2 regions of the Streptomyces sp. NPDC090088 genome follow, and region 2 is predicted to be linked to the other one. Evidence: predicted binding sites of a transcription regulator. Region 2 holds the regulator's gene; the other holds the start of a gene.

Region 1 (7,486 bases), on a different contig from region 2:
GTCACGTAATGGCAGATTTCTCCCGCCTTCCCGGACCGAACGCGGACCTGTGGGACTGGCAGCTCCTGGCTGCCTGCCGTGGGGTCGACAGCTCGCTCTTCTTCCATCCCGAGGGCGAGCGCGGGGCGGCTCGGAGTGCCCGTGAGAACTCGGCCAAGGAGGTCTGCATGAGGTGCCCGGTCCGCGCGGAGTGCGCGGCGCACGCGCTGGCGGTCCGTGAACCGTACGGCGTGTGGGGCGGCCTGACCGAGGACGAGCGCGAAGAGCTCATGGGGCGGGCGCGCAACAGGCTGGTGTCGGCATCGACAACCAGCGGCGGCTCCGCCTCCGACACCTGAAAGAACGTTTCTGCATATCGTTGACAATCCCCCGACGATCGGGCACGCGCGCGTGCCCGGCCACTCCCCTACGCCCGCCGGGCGGCCCGGCCCAGCTGCTCCAGCGTCGCCGCCACGGCCGGCACCTGTGCCAGGTCGGGCAGCGTGAGGGCGACGATCTCCCGGCGCACCGCGGGTTCCAGGGCCACCGTGCGGGCCCCCCTCGGGCGTACCGACTCGATCGCCAGCCGGGGCAGCACGGCCACCCCCAGACCGGCGCCGACCAGGCCGACCACCGCCGGATAGTCGTCCGTGGCGAAGTCGATACGGGGCGTGAAGCCGGCGCTCTCGCACGCCTGGACGAGCTGTCCCCGGCAGCGCGGGCAGCCCGCGATCCAGGGCTCGTCGGCGAGTTCGCCGAGGGCGACGGACTCCGCGCGGGCGAGCCGGTGCCGTTCCGGTACCAGGCCGACCAGACGGTCCGTCAGCAGCGGCCGTACCACCAGGTCGTCCCACTCCCCCGCGTCCGCCGCGCCCTCGTACCGGAAGGCCAGCGCGATGTCGCAGTCGCCCGCGCGCAGCAGGTCCACGGAGTTCGGCGGCTCGGCCTCCTCCAGGGAGACCCGGGTGCCGGGGTGGGCCGCGCGCAGGGCGGCTAGGGCGGTCGGGACCAGGGTGGAGCTGCCGCTCGGGAAGGAGACCAGCCGGACCCGGCCCGCGCGCAGCCCGGCGATCGCGGCGACCTCCTCCTCGGCGGCGGTGAGCCCGGCGAGGATCCCGGAGGCGTGCCGGACCAGGGCCTCGCCGGCCTGGGTCAGGCGCATCTCGCGGCCGTTGCGGACCAGCAGCGGGGTGCCCACGGAGCCCTCCAGTGCCTTCATCTGCTGGCTGACGGCGGGCTGGGTGCAGCCCAGTTCGCGCCCCGCCGCCGAGAAGGAACCGGTGGTGGCGACGGCACGCAGGACGCGGAGATGACGGGCCTCGATCATCTTCCGAGCATAAGGCGGACTTGGACAGGGCGCCCAATATCGCGTCGACGCTTTGAGCACGCTCCCGTACCGTCGGAGCATGGAGCTTCTCTCGCTGAACCTCGGCCGTCCGACACCGTCACCGCACACGGACCAGGCCGACGGCGTGACCGGTATCGACAAGCGCCCGGTGGACGGGCCGGTGCGGGTGGCGGCGCCCGGGCCGAAGGGGACCGCGGGCAGCGGGCTGGCCGGGGACACGGTGTGCGAGCTGCGCCACCACGGCGGCTACGACCAGGCGGTGTACGCCTACGCGCGCGAGGACCTCGACGACTGGGAGAAGGAGCTCGGCCGGCCGCTGCCGAACGGCTGTTTCGGTGAGAACCTCACGACAAACGGGCTGAACGTGTCGGACGCGCTGATCGGCGAGCGCTGGCGGATCGGTTCCGAGGTCGTACTGGAGGTCACCTCCGGGCGCATCCCGTGCCGTACTTTCCAGGGCCATCTGGGCGAACGGGGATGGGTGAAGAGGTTCACGCGGAAGGGTGCGACCGGTGCCTACCTCCGGGTGATCGAACCGGGTGAGATCAGGGCCGGCGACCCGATCGAGATCGTGCGCCGTCCGGAGCACGGGGTGACCGCCGCGATGCAGTTCCGCGCCGTCACCACCGAGCGGGAGCTGCTGCCGCGGGTGCTCGCGGCGGGCGAGGCGCTGCACTCGGAGACGCTGGCGCAGGCCCGCAAGTACGTGGCGGCGCAATCGGCAACCGCGGAGGACTGAACGGCCGTCACGCGCACGCCGTTCACCCGTGCTTCACCCATCGGGAGAGCCGGTGCGCACAGCGGACGCCGTCAGTCCGGGTAACTACCCTTGGGCCATGACAACGGCTCTGATTACGGGATCGACCGCGGGGATCGGTGCCGCGTTCGCGCGGCGGCTGGCGGCCGACGGGCACAACCTCGTCCTGGTGGCACGGGACACCAAGCGGCTGCGCGAACAGGCGACCGAACTGCACGACCGACACGGCATCGAGGCGGAGGTGCTCACCGCCGACCTCGCCGAGGACACCGGCATCGAGGCGGTCGCCACCCGCCTCGGCGACCGCAGGAACCCGGTCGACCTGCTGATCAACAACGCGGGCTTCGGCAACAAGGGCCGGTTCCTCGACGTGCCGATGGCCGACGAGCTGCGCATGCTCAAGGTGCACTGCGAGGCGGTGCTGCGGCTGACGGCGGCGGCGACGGAGGCGATGCGGGAGCGCGGGCGCGGCGGTGTCGTCAACGTGGCCTCGGTGGCGGCCTTCGTGCCGCGCGGTACGTACGGCGCCTCCAAGGCGTGGGTCGTGCAGTTCACCCAGGGCGCGGCGCGCGATCTCGCGGACAGCGGGGTGCGGCTGATGGCGCTGGCTCCGGGGTTCGTCCGTACGGAGTTCCACGAGCGGGCCGGGATGGGCACCGACAACATCCCGGGCTGGATGTGGCTGGACGCCGACAAGCTGGTGGCGGCCGCGCTGGCCGACCTCGCGCGCGGCAAGACGCTGTCGATCCCGGATCCGCGTTACAAGGTGCTGACGGGCCTGGCGAAGATGGCGCCGCACGGCCTGGTGGGCGGCATCAGCTCGAAGACGGGCCGCAAGTACGGGCCGCAGTAGGCCCGACAGCAGGAGCCGCGGCCGGTCCGGTGGGAAAATGGGCGGGCGGGACCGGACCCAGGGGGGCCGGAGGCGGTGTCATGACGTTCGTGCAGCTCATCGAGTGCAGGACCAGCCGGCTGACCGAGATGGAGCGGCTGCTGGACAGCTGGGTCGAGCAGACCAAGGGGAAGCGGACGGCGACGCACGCGGTGGTCGGCCGGGACCGCTCCGACGCGTCGCACGTCGTGGAGATCGTGGAGTTCCCGTCGTACGAGGAGGCGATGCGGAACTCGGCCCTCCCGGAGACCGACAAGGTCTTCCACGACCTGCTCGCGCTCTGCGACGGGACGCCGACGTTCACCGATCTGGACGTGGTGCGTGACGAGCGGTTGTACGCCGGTACCGCGCGGCGGTTCTTCGAGACGATCGGCGCGGCCGGCCCGCTGGCTCCGCTGGACGGTCTGCTCGCGGAGGACTACCACGGCCACGACCCGGGCAACGGGCAGGACACCATCGGCATGGACGCGGTACGGCGCGAGATCGGGATGTGGCGGGGCGCCTTCGACTTCACGTTCCATGTCGAGGACCAGTTCACCCAGGACGACCGGGTGTGCACCCGGTGGATCTGGAAGGGGCGGCAGAAGGCGGAGTTCCTCGGACTGCCGAACACCCGGGGGCTGGTGCGGATGACCGGGACCACGATCCACCGCTTCGACTCCGGCGGAAGGATCGCCGAGGGCTGGTGGGAGTACGACCGGCTCGGCCTGATGGGTCAGCTCGGCGCACTGGACGCGCTGGAGAACTGAGCCCACAGTGAAAGCCCGCGAGGGGCGAAGCCCCCGTACCCGGCGGACGACCGGGGACGGGGGCTTCGTGCGACGCCGAGGCGATGCTCAGTGGGCGTGGCCGTGGGAGTGGCCGGCCGCGGCGGGCTCCTCCTCTTCCTTCTTCTCGACGACCAGGGTCTCGGTCGTCAGGAGGAGGGAGGCGATGGAGGCGGCGTTCTCCAGGGCGGAGCGGGTGACCTTGACCGGGTCGATGACGCCGGCCTTGACCAGGTCGCCGTACTCGCCGGTGGCGGCGTTGAAGCCCTGGCCCTTGTCGAGCTCGGCGACCTTGGAGGTGATGACGTAACCCTCCAGGCCGGCGTTCTCGGCGATCCAGCGCAGCGGCTCGACGACGGCGCGGCGGACGACGGCGACACCGGTCGCCTCGTCGCCGGTCTTGCCGAGGCCGTCCTCCAGCACCTTCGCGGCGTGGACCAGCGCGGAGCCACCACCGGAGACGATGCCCTCCTCGACCGCGGCGCGGGTCGCGGAGATGGCGTCCTCCAGACGGTGCTTCTTCTCCTTCAGCTCCACCTCGGTGGCGGCGCCGACCTTGATCACGCACACGCCGCCGGCCAGCTTCGCGAGGCGCTCCTGGAGCTTCTCGCGGTCCCAGTCGGAGTCGGTGTTCTCGATCTCGGCCTTGATCTGGGCGACGCGGCCGGTGACCGCACCGGAGTCACCGGCGCCGTCGACGACCGTGGTGTCGTCCTTGGTGACGGTGACGCGGCGGGCGGAGCCCAGCACGTCCAGGCCGACCTGGTCGAGCTTGAGGCCGACCTCCTCGGAGATGACCGTGGCGCCGGTGAGGATCGCCAGGTCCTCCAGCATCGCCTTGCGGCGGTCACCGAAGCCGGGGGCCTTGACCGCGACCGCGTTGAAGGTGCCGCGGATCTTGTTGACCACGAGGGTGGAGAGGGCCTCGCCGTCCACGTCCTCGGCGATGATCAGCAGCGGCTTCGAGGCGTTGCCCTGGATGATCTTCTCCAGCAGCGGCAGCAGGTCCGCGATGGAGGAGATCTTGCCCTGGTTGATGAGGATGTAGGGGTCCTCCAGGACCGCCTCCATGCGCTCCTGGTCCGTCACGAAGTACGGCGACAGGTAGCCCTTGTCGAAGGCCATGCCCTCGGTGAAGTCCAGCTCCAGACCGAAGGTGTTGGACTCCTCGACGGTGATGACACCGTCCTTGCCGACCTTGTCCATCGCCTCGGCGATGAGCTCGCCGACCTGCGTGTCCTGGGCGGACAGCGCGGCGACGGCGGCGATGTCGGACTTCTCCTCGATCGGGCGGGCCGTGGCGAGCAGGTCCTCGGAGATGGCGGCGACGGCGGCGTCGATGCCCTTCTTCAGGGCGGCCGGGGAGGCACCCGCGGCGACGTTCTTCAGGCCCTCGCGGACCAGCGCCTGGGCCAGCACGGTGGCGGTGGTCGTACCGTCACCCGCGATGTCGTTGGTCTTGGTCGCCACCTCCTTCACCAGCTGCGCGCCGAGGTTCTCGTACGGGTCCTCGATCTCGACCTCACGGGCGATCGTGACACCGTCGTTGGTGATGGTGGGGGCGCCGAACTTCTTGTCGATGACGACGTTGCGGCCCTTGGGGCCGATCGTCACCTTCACCGTGTCGGCAAGCTTGTTGACGCCGCGCTCAAGGGCGCGACGGGCGTCCTCGTCGAACTTCAGGATCTTCGCCATGGGAGCGGTTCAGCCCTCTCGGAAAACGTGAGTGAAACGAGCCGCGCCCCCGACGCCCGGCTTCATGAGATCGCGGGGGCCAGGGGCGCAGTTCACAGCAGGATGTGCTTCGAGTGAACTACTTCTCGATGATCGCGAGCACGTCGCGGGCCGAGAGGACGAGGTACTCGTCGCCGTTGTACTTCACCTCGGTGCCGCCGTACTTGCTGTAGAGCACGATGTCGCCGACCTTGACGTCGAGCGGCAGGCGCTCGCCGTTCTCGAACCGGCCCGGGCCCACGGCGAGGACGGCGCCCTCCTGGGGCTTCTCCTTCGCGGTGTCCGGGATGACCAGGCCGGAGGCCGTGGTCTGCTCGGCGTCGAGCGGCTGGACCACGATGCGGTCCTCAAGCGGCTTGATGGCAACCTTGGAGCTGGTGGTCGTCACGATCCGACCTCCCCCTTCGGAGATCTCACGGGGTTAACTGTCTGAGGTGGCGACCAGGTGGATCCGTCGTCGCGGGTGCCGGACCTGCCCGTCGCGTTGTTGGCACTCTCATCTGCCGAGTGCCAGAGCCGAGACTATGACCGCGATTAGCACTCGGTCAAGCGGAGTGCCAGTTGCCCGTGGCGCGGCGCCGAAAAAACCGGGTCGCCGGACCGGAGAACCCGCCGGTGACCTGCCTACAGGTAGTCCTCGAGGCGCCCCACCGTCAGCCCGCCCGCCTGTACCCGGCGCAGCAGCCGGGCCGTGCGTTCCCGCAGGGCCGGGCCCATGGCCTCGTCGGGGCCGACCAGGACGATGTCGCCGGGGCGGAGCTGTTTCTCGCCGTTCCTGAAGGCGAGCGTGTCGGCCGTCATCGCCGCCCGCCAGAGCACCACCGCCGTCACCCCGCAGTCGGCCGCCGCGCGGAGCGTGGTGGTGTCGTAGGTGCCGTAGGGCGGGCGGAAGAGGTACGGGCGGATGCCGAAGCGGGACTTCAGCTTCTCCTGCTGTCCGCAGATCTCGGCGCGCTGGCCGGCGTAGGGCAGCCCGGGCATGGCCGGGTGGTCGAGGGTGTGGTTCTGGACGCTCGCGCCGACCGCCTGGAGCCGGGCGAAGTGGCCGTAGCCGGGGCCGACCACGCTGTCCGTGAGGAACATCGTCACGGGCAGGCGCAGCTCGCGGACCATGTCCACGAAGCGGGGGTCCTTCTCGGCGCCGTCGTCGTAGGTCAGGAAGACCACCCGGTCGGCGGTGGGGATGTGGTCGACGACCGGAGGGAGGGCCGAGCGGAAGGAGAGCGGGTGGGACGGCGGGCGCGGGGCGGCCGGCAGGGGCGCACTCAGGCCCCAGTGCCGGTAGGCCTGTTCGCCGGCCGGACCGTGCGGCCGTACCCCGGCGGCCGCCTTCCTGCCGAGCCGTTCGATGGGGTCCACGGACTGGGCGCAGCCCGCGAGCAGGAGGGCGACGGCGGCCAGGAACGCCGCCGTCGCCCTCGCGCGGCTCACAGGTAGTCCTCCAGGCGCGCCACCGCGTAGCCCTCGCGCGTGACCTTGTTCAGAAAGCGGCGCATGTCGTCGACCATCGTGCCGTCCCAGTCGCTGCGGCCCCGGAAGTGCGTGAGCACGATGTCGCCGGGGTGCAGACCGCGGTCCCACTCGCGGTACTCCCAGTGGTCGACGAACACCTCCTCGTCCCAGATCGGCGCGTACTTGATGCCGCAGGTCTTGGCGGCGCGCAGGGTGTCGCCGTTGTAGTTGCCGTAGGGCGGGCGGAAGACGGTCGGGGCCCTGCCGAACTCCCTCTTCATGATCTCCTGCATGCCGCAGATCTCGTGCTTCTGCTCCTCGTAGGTCAGGCCCGGCAGGTAGGGGTGGGTCAGGGTGTGGTTGTTGAGGGTGTGGCCCTCGGCCTGCATCTTCCGGAAGTAGCCGTAGTCGTCCTTGACCAGGTAGTTGCTGAGGAACGCGGTGTAGGGGATCCGCAGGTCGCTCATCATGCGGAGGAACGCCGGGTCCTTCTCCGAGCCGTCGTCGATGGTCAGGAAGACGACCTTCTGCTTCGTCGGGACCGTGGTGAAGACCGG
Region 2 (7,486 bases):
ACCGGCCAGCTGATCGTGCCCCGGCTCGCCGACTGGTGCGCGGTGTGGCTGGAGGACGAGGCGACCGTGCGCGGCGGCGGCCGGCACGATCCCACCGGCGCGGGCGGGCCGCGGCTGGCCCGGGTCTGGCACGGCAGCGAGAACCGCATCGAGGAACTGCGCCGCGTCCTGGAGAAGGACCCGCCCTGCGCCCGGGACGGCACGGGGGCGCCCCCGATCGAGCGAAGCCGAGAGTGGGGGAGGTCAGGGCCCGAGCCGTATCCCTGGCCCCGCGAGGCGCTCGGCCCGCAGGGCGCCCTCGGCTCGGCGCTCGCCTACCGGCTGATCGCGGGCGGCCGCCCGCTCGGCACGCTCGTCATCGGACGCTCCGGTCCCGACGGCTTCCCCGACGAGATCACCGGCCTGGTCGAGGACTTCGGCCGCCGGGTCGCCCTCGCCATCGGCGCGGCCCGCCAGTACGCCCGCCAGGCCACCATCAGCGCCGTGCTCCAGCGCGGCCTGCTGCCCGGCGCGGTCGCCGAGATCCCGGGGGTGCGCAGCGCGCTCGTCTACGAACCCTGCGACAAGGGCGGACCGAGCGGCGACTTCTACGACCTCTTCCCGGCCGGTGACGGCCGCTGGTGCTTCGCCGTCGGCGACGTCCAGGGCAAGGGCCCCGAGGCCGCCGTCGTGATCGGGCTCGCCCGGCCCTGGCTGCGCCTGCTCGCCCGGGAGGGCTACCGGGTCGCCGACGTCCTGGACCGCCTCAACCAGCTCCTCCTCGACGACGCCACCGAGGCCGCCGACGCCGCCGCCCGCGCCCTGGTCGCCGCCGGCGGCCGCCCCCTGCCGCCCGGCGACGGCCCGCAGACCCGCTTCCTGTCCCTCCTCTACGGCGAGCTCACCCCGCTGGAGGGCGGCGGGGTCCGCTGCACCCTCGCCTCCGCCGGGCACCCGCTGCCGCTGCTCCTCGGCCCCGACGGCGAGGTCAGCACCGCCGCCCGGCCGCAGACCCTGCTCGGGGTCATCGAGGACGAGACGTACACCAGCGAGACCGTCGAGCTCGCGCCCGGCCACAGCCTGCTGTGCGTCACCGACGGGGTGACCGAGCGCCGCTCCGGCACCCGCCAGTTCGACGACGGCGACGGGCTCGCGCGGGCGCTGGCCGGCTGCGCGGGGCTGAGCGCGGAGCTGATCGCCGAACGGATCAGACGGCTCGTCCACGAGTTCGGCGGCGGCCAGCCCGAGGACGACCTGGCGCTGCTCGTCCTCCAGGCGGAGTGACCGGCGGAGTGACCGGTGGAGCGACCGGCGGAGCGACTGGCGGAGCGACTGGCGGAGTGACCGGCGGAGTGACCGGCGGAGCGACCGGCGCCGTACGGGACAATGGAGGACATGCCTTCCGCACTCCCCGACGGCGAGCCCGTCCCCGACGACGGCGCGCTCCCCGCTTCCGCGCTCGCCGGGGCCGCCGCCCGCCCCCTCGGGTTCTACCTGCACGTCCCCTACTGCGCGACCCGCTGCGGCTACTGCGACTTCAACACGTACACCGCGACCGAGCTGCGCGGCACCGGCGGTGTCCTGGCCTCCCGCGACAACTACGCGGACACGCTGATCGACGAGGTCAGGCAGGCCAGGAAGGTCCTCGGCGACGACCCGCGCGAGGTGCGGACCGTGTTCGTCGGGGGCGGTACGCCGACGCTGCTGGGCGCCGCCGATCTCGTACGGATGCTGGGCGCGATCCGGGACGAGTTCGGGCTCGCGGCGGACGCCGAGGTCACCACGGAGGCGAACCCGGAGTCCGTCGACCCGGCCTATCTGGCGGCTCTGCGGGAGGGCGGCTTCAACCGGATCTCCTTCGGCATGCAGAGCGCGCGGCAGCACGTGCTGCGGGTGCTCGACCGCACGCACACCCCCGGCCGCCCCGAGGCATGCGTCGCGGAGGCCCGCGCGGCCGGCTTCGAGCATGTCAACCTCGATCTGATCTACGGCACCCCGGGCGAGTCCGACGACGACTGGCGGGCCTCCCTGGAGGCGGCGATCGGGGCCGGTCCCGACCATGTGTCGGCGTACGCGCTGATCGTCGAGGAGGGCACCCAGCTCGCCCGCCGGATCCGCCGCGGCGAGGTCCCGATGACCGACGACGACGTCCACGCCGACCGCTACCTGATCGCCGAGTCGGTGCTGACGGACGCGGGCTTCGACTGGTACGAGGTGTCCAACTGGGCCACCTCCGAGGCGGCCCGCTGCCTGCACAACGAGCTGTACTGGCGGGGCGCCGACTGGTGGGGCGCCGGACCGGGGGCGCACTCCCACGTGGGCGGGGTGCGCTGGTGGAACGTCAAGCACCCGGGGGCGTACGCGGCGGCCCTCGCGTCCGGACGCTCCCCGGGCGCCGGACGCGAACTCCTGACGGACGAGGACCGCCGGGTGGAGCGCATCCTGCTGGAGCTGCGGCTGCGCGAGGGCGTGCCGCTGGCGCTCCTCAAGGAGGACGGGCTCAGGGCGTCGCGCCGGGCCCTGTCGGACGGACTCCTGGAGCAGGGGGCCTACGACGAGGGGCGGGCCGTGCTGACACTGCGCGGGCGGCTGCTGGCGGACGCCGTGGTCAGGGACCTGGTGGACTGATCACTCCGGTGGGTGAACGGGGCGTCAGGCCCCATCGCCGCCCGTGACGAAGTCGATCAGTTCCTCCACCCGGCCCAGCAGCTCCGGCTCCAGGTCCTTGTACGAGGTCACCTTCGCCAGGATCGCCTGCCACACCGCGCCCGTGTTGTCCGAGGGCCAGCCCAGCGCCCGGCACACGCCCGTCTTCCAGTCCTGCCCGTGCGGGACGCGCGGCCACGCCTCGATGCCCAGGGACGACGGTTTCACGGCCTCCCAGATGTCGATGTACGGGTGGCCGACGACCAGGGCGTGGCCGCTGGTGACCGACTGGGCGATGCGCCACTCCTTGGTGCCGGGGAGCAGGTGGTCGACGAGGACACCCAGGCGGGCGTCCGGGCCGGGGGCGAATTCGGCCACGATGGAGGGGAGGTCGTCGACGCCCTCCAGGTACTCGACGACCACGCCCTCGACGCGCAGGTCGTCGCCCCAGACCTTCTCGACCAGTTCCGCGTCGTGGCGGCCCTCCACGTAGATGCGGCCCGCGCGGGCGACACGCGCGCGGGCGCCGGGGACGGCGACCGAGCCGGAGGCGGTACGGGACGGGCGTACCGGCCCCCCGGACGCGGGCCGTACGAGGGTGACGACCTGTCCCTCCAGGAGGAAGCCGCGCGGCTCCAGCGGGAAGACGCGGTGCTTGCCGAAGCGGTCCTCCAGGGTGACCGTGCCCGCCTCGCAGCGGATCACCGCGCCGCAGAAGCCGGTACCGGGCTCCTCCACCACCAGGCCGGGTTCGGCGGCCACCTCCGGCACCGGCTTCGGCTTCTTCCACGGCGGGGTCAGGTCGGCGGAGTACTGGCGCATTCGGATGACGATAGGAGAAGCCGAACGGGTGCGCCTACGACACGCCGAAGCGGGCCGCCAGGGCGTCGCGCTGGGCCCGTACGAACGCCGCGTCGACCACCGCTCCGTGACCGGGGACGTACAGGGCGTCGTCGCCGCCGAGCGAGAGCAGGCGGTCCAGGGCCGCCGGCCAGCGGGACGGTACGGCGTCCGGGCCGGCCTGGGGATCGCCGGACTCCTCCACCAGGTCGCCGCAGAAGACCACCGGCGGGTCGCCGGGGACGAGGACCGCGAGATCGTGGGAGGTGTGGCCGGGGCCCACGTCGGCCAGCAGGGCCCGGCGGCCGCCGCCCAGGTCGAGGGCCCGCTCGCCGGAGACCGGGCGGCGGGGGAGCGGGAGGGCGTCGGCCGCCTCCTCGGCCTCGGGGGCCGGGAGGCCGTTGCGGACCGCGTCCAGGCGCAGCGCCTCGCGGTCGTGGGCGAGGACGGCCTCCGCGCCCGCCGCCGCGTACAGGTCGGTGCCCGCGAAGGCGGGCGTGCCGAAGACGTGGTCGAAGTGGGGGTGGGTGAGCGCGAGATGGGTCACACGGCGCCCGGCCAGCGCCTGCGCCTCCGTACGCAACCGCGCGCCCTCCGCCAGGCTCGACCCGGCGTCCACCATCAGGACCGCGCCCGGACCGAGGGCCAGCCCCGCCGTGCAGTCCCAGCCCGGCAGCCGGCACCGGCCGACCCCTTCGGCCACCCGCTCCCACCCCAGCTCTTCCCAAGTCACCGTCATGCCGCGACGCTAGCCGTAGAACGTCACGGGTCCTGACCGACCTTGCCCAGTCAGTACCCGACGGCCGTACACTGGGCCGGGGATGTTGGCACTCGGGATCGCAGAGTGCCAGACGAAAGACCCGAAGGACCCGAAAGGCCGCGGGCACGACTTTCTGGAGGTGTGGCGCTGGATGCTGAGTGAACGCAGGCTTCAGGTATTGCGCGCCATCGTCCAGGACTATGTCGGCACCGAGGAACCGGTCGGGTCGAAGGCGCTGACCGAGCGGCACAACCTCGGGGTCTCCCCGGCGACCGTGCGCAACGACATGGCCGCCCTGGAGGACGAGGGGTACATCGCCCAGCCGCACACCAGCGCCGGGCGGATCCCGACCGACAAGGGCTACCGGCTGTTCGTCGACAAGCTCGCCGGTGTCAAGCCGATGAGCGCGCCCGAACGGCGGGCGATCCAGAACTTCCTCGACGGCGCCGTCGACCTCGACGACGTCGTCGCGCGGACCGTGCGGCTGCTGGCGCAGCTGACGCGGCAGGTGGCGGTGGTGCAGTATCCGTCGCTGACGCGGTCCACCGTGCGCCACGTGGAGCTGCTGTCACTGGCTCCGGCCCGGCTGATGCTGGTGCTGATCACCGACACCGGGCGGGTCGAGCAGCGGATGGTCGACTGCCCGGCACCCTTCGGGGAGACGTCGCTGGCGGATCTGCGGGCGCGGCTGAACAGCCGGGTCGCGGGGCGCCGGTTCTCGGACGTGCCCCGGCTGGTGGAGGATCTGCCGGACGCCTTCGACGTCGAGGACCGCGGCACGGTCTCGGCGGTGCTCTCCACCCTGCTGGAGACGCTCGTCGAGGAGAACGAGGAGCGGCTGGTGATCGGCGGCACCGCCAATCTCACCCGCTTCGGGCATGACTTTCCCCTCATGATCCGGCCTGTTCTGGAGGCACTCGAGGAGCACGTGGTGCTTCTCAAGCTCCTTGGCGAGGCCGGGGATTCGGGCATGACCGTACGCATCGGTCACGAGAACGCCTATGAGGGACTCAACTCCACGTCCGTGGTGTCGGTCGGTTACGGTTCGGGCGGCGAGGCACTCGCCAAACTCGGCGTGGTCGGACCGACCCGCATGGATTACCCGGGAACGATGGGAGCGGTACGAGCGGTGGCACGGTACGTCGGACAGATCCTGGCGGAGTCGTAAGTGGCCACGGACTACTACGCCGTTCTCGGCGTGCGCCGCGACGCGTCGCAGGAAGAGATCAAGAAGGCCTTCCGTCGGCTCGCGCGCGAGCTGCACCCGGACGTCAACCCGGACCCGAAGACCCAGGAGCGGTTCAAGGAGATCAACGCCGCTTACGAGGTGCTCTCGGACCCGCAGAAGAAGCAGGTCTACGACCTCGGCGGCGACCCGCTCTCGCAGGCGGGCGGCGCGGGCGCGGGCGGCTTCGGGGCCGGTGGCTTCGGGAACTTCTCCGACATCATGGACGCGTTCTTCGGTACGGCGTCCCAGCGTGGGCCGAGGTCGCGTACGCGGCGCGGCCAGGACGCGATGATCCGGATCGAGGTGGAGCTGGACGAGGCCGCTTTCGGCACGACCAAGGACATCCAGGTCGACACGGCGATCGTCTGCAACACCTGTAACGGTGAGGGCGCGGCGCCGGGCACCTCCGCCCAGACGTGTGACATGTGCCGGGGCCGTGGTGAGGTCTCGCAGGTGACGCGGTCCTTCCTCGGGCAGGTCATGACCTCCCGGCCCTGCCCGCAGTGTCAGGGCTTCGGCACCGTCGTGCCGACGCCGTGCCCCGAGTGCGCCGGTGACGGCCGGGTCCGCTCCCGGCGGACGCTGACCGTGAAGATCCCGGCCGGTGTCGACAATGGCACCCGGATCCAGCTCGCCGGTGAGGGCGAGGTCGGGCCCGGCGGCGGTCCCGCCGGTGACCTGTACGTCGAGATCCACGAGCTGCCGCACTCCACGTTCCAGCGGCGCGGCGACGACCTGCACTGCACGGTGACGATCCCGATGACGGCGGCCTCGCTCGGTACGAAGGTGCCGCTGGAGACGCTGGACGGGATGGAGGAGGTCGACATCCGGCCGGGCACCCAGTCCGGGCAGTCGATCCCGCTGCACGGGCGCGGTGTCACGCATCTGCGGGGCGGCGGCCGGGGCGACCTGATCGTCCACGTCGAGGTCATGACGCCGACCAAGCTCGACCCCGAGCAGGAACGCCTCCTGCGCGAGCTGGCGAAACTGCGCGGCGAGGAGCGGCCCACGGGGCAGTTCCAGCCGGGGCAGCAGGGCCTCTTCTCCCGGCTGAAGGACGCGTTCAACGGGCGTTGACGCGGGCGCCCGCAGCGGGTCGCGGAGGGGCTGTGCCGCCCGCGATATGTGGCATGTGCCAAAGAGGCGACCCGATTCGGTCTTGTTCGGAGGACGTGACAACATGCCGTCATGTCCTCCGCACTGACCGATCTCTTCCCCTTTCCGATCGTGCAGGCCCCCATGGCCGGCGGGGTCTCCGTCCCGCAGCTGGCCGCCGCCGTGTCCGAGGCGGGCGGGCTGGGGTTCCTCGCCGCCGGGTACAAGACCGCCGACGGGATGTACCAGGAGATCAAGCAGCTGCGGGGGCTGACCGGCCGCCCTTTCGGGGTCAACCTCTTCATGCCGCAGCCGGAGCACGCGGAGTCCGGCGCCGTGGAGCTGTACGCACACCAGCTGGCCGGTGAGGCCGCCTGGTACGAGACCGAGCTCGGCGACCCGGACAGCGGCCGCGACGACGGGTACGACGCGAAGCTCGCGGTACTCCTCGACAACCCGGTGGCCGTCGTCTCCTTCCACTTCGGTGTGCCGACCCGCGAGGTGCTGGAGTCCCTGCGCCGGGCCGGAACCCTCACCCTGGTCACCGCGACCACCGCCGAGGAGGCCCTCGCCGTCGAGCGGGCCGGGGCGGACGCGGTGATCGCGCAGGGCGTCGAGGCCGGCGGGCACCAGGGCACCCACCGGGACATCGCCGAGAACGACGGAGCCGGGATCGGGCTGCTGTCGCTGATCGGCCAGATACGGGAGACCGTGGGCATCCCGGTGGTCGCCGCCGGCGGGATCATGCGCGGCAGCCAGATCGCCGCCGTGCTCGCCGCGGGCGCGAGCGCCGCCCAGCTCGGTACGGCCTTCCTCGCCACCCCCGAGTCCGGCGCCGCCGACATCCACAAGCAGGCCCTGACCAACCCCCTGTTCGTCCGCACGGAACTGACCCGGGCCTTCTCCGGGCGGCCCGCCCGCGGGCTCGTCAACCGCTT

Evidence for each region. Region 2 encodes HrcA, which represses chaperone genes, less so after heat shock. Its sites were predicted from a motif close to TTNGCACTCNGNNNNNCNGAGTGCNAA; they were not measured.
Region 1: the regulator HrcA is predicted to act here: its motif matches at 6,012-6,038, upstream of groES (co-chaperone GroES).

The regions. Positions count from the first base shown of each region.
Region 1 covers NZ_JBIVDZ010000002.1:391,848-399,333, reverse strand. Annotated here, with positions in the region: gene ACIPSJ_RS10575 (WhiB family transcriptional regulator) at 9-338, shown strand; gene ACIPSJ_RS10570 (LysR family transcriptional regulator) at 407-1,306, opposite strand; gene ACIPSJ_RS10565 (MOSC domain-containing protein) at 1,386-2,066, shown strand; gene ACIPSJ_RS10560 (SDR family oxidoreductase) at 2,164-2,937, shown strand; gene ACIPSJ_RS10555 (ester cyclase) at 3,018-3,725, shown strand; gene groL (chaperonin GroEL) at 3,813-5,438, opposite strand; gene groES (co-chaperone GroES) at 5,557-5,865, opposite strand; gene ACIPSJ_RS10540 (polysaccharide deacetylase family protein) at 6,102-6,908, opposite strand; gene ACIPSJ_RS10535 (polysaccharide deacetylase family protein) at 6,905-7,486, opposite strand, start outside.
Region 2 covers NZ_JBIVDZ010000001.1:720,548-728,033, forward strand. Annotated here, with positions in the region: gene ACIPSJ_RS03290 (SpoIIE family protein phosphatase) at 1-1,263, shown strand, start outside; gene hemW (radical SAM family heme chaperone HemW) at 1,375-2,607, shown strand; gene ACIPSJ_RS03300 (DUF3097 domain-containing protein) at 2,632-3,447, opposite strand; gene ACIPSJ_RS03305 (MBL fold metallo-hydrolase) at 3,482-4,204, opposite strand; gene hrcA (heat-inducible transcriptional repressor HrcA) at 4,377-5,393, shown strand; gene dnaJ (molecular chaperone DnaJ) at 5,394-6,530, shown strand; gene ACIPSJ_RS03320 (nitronate monooxygenase) at 6,642-7,486, shown strand, end outside.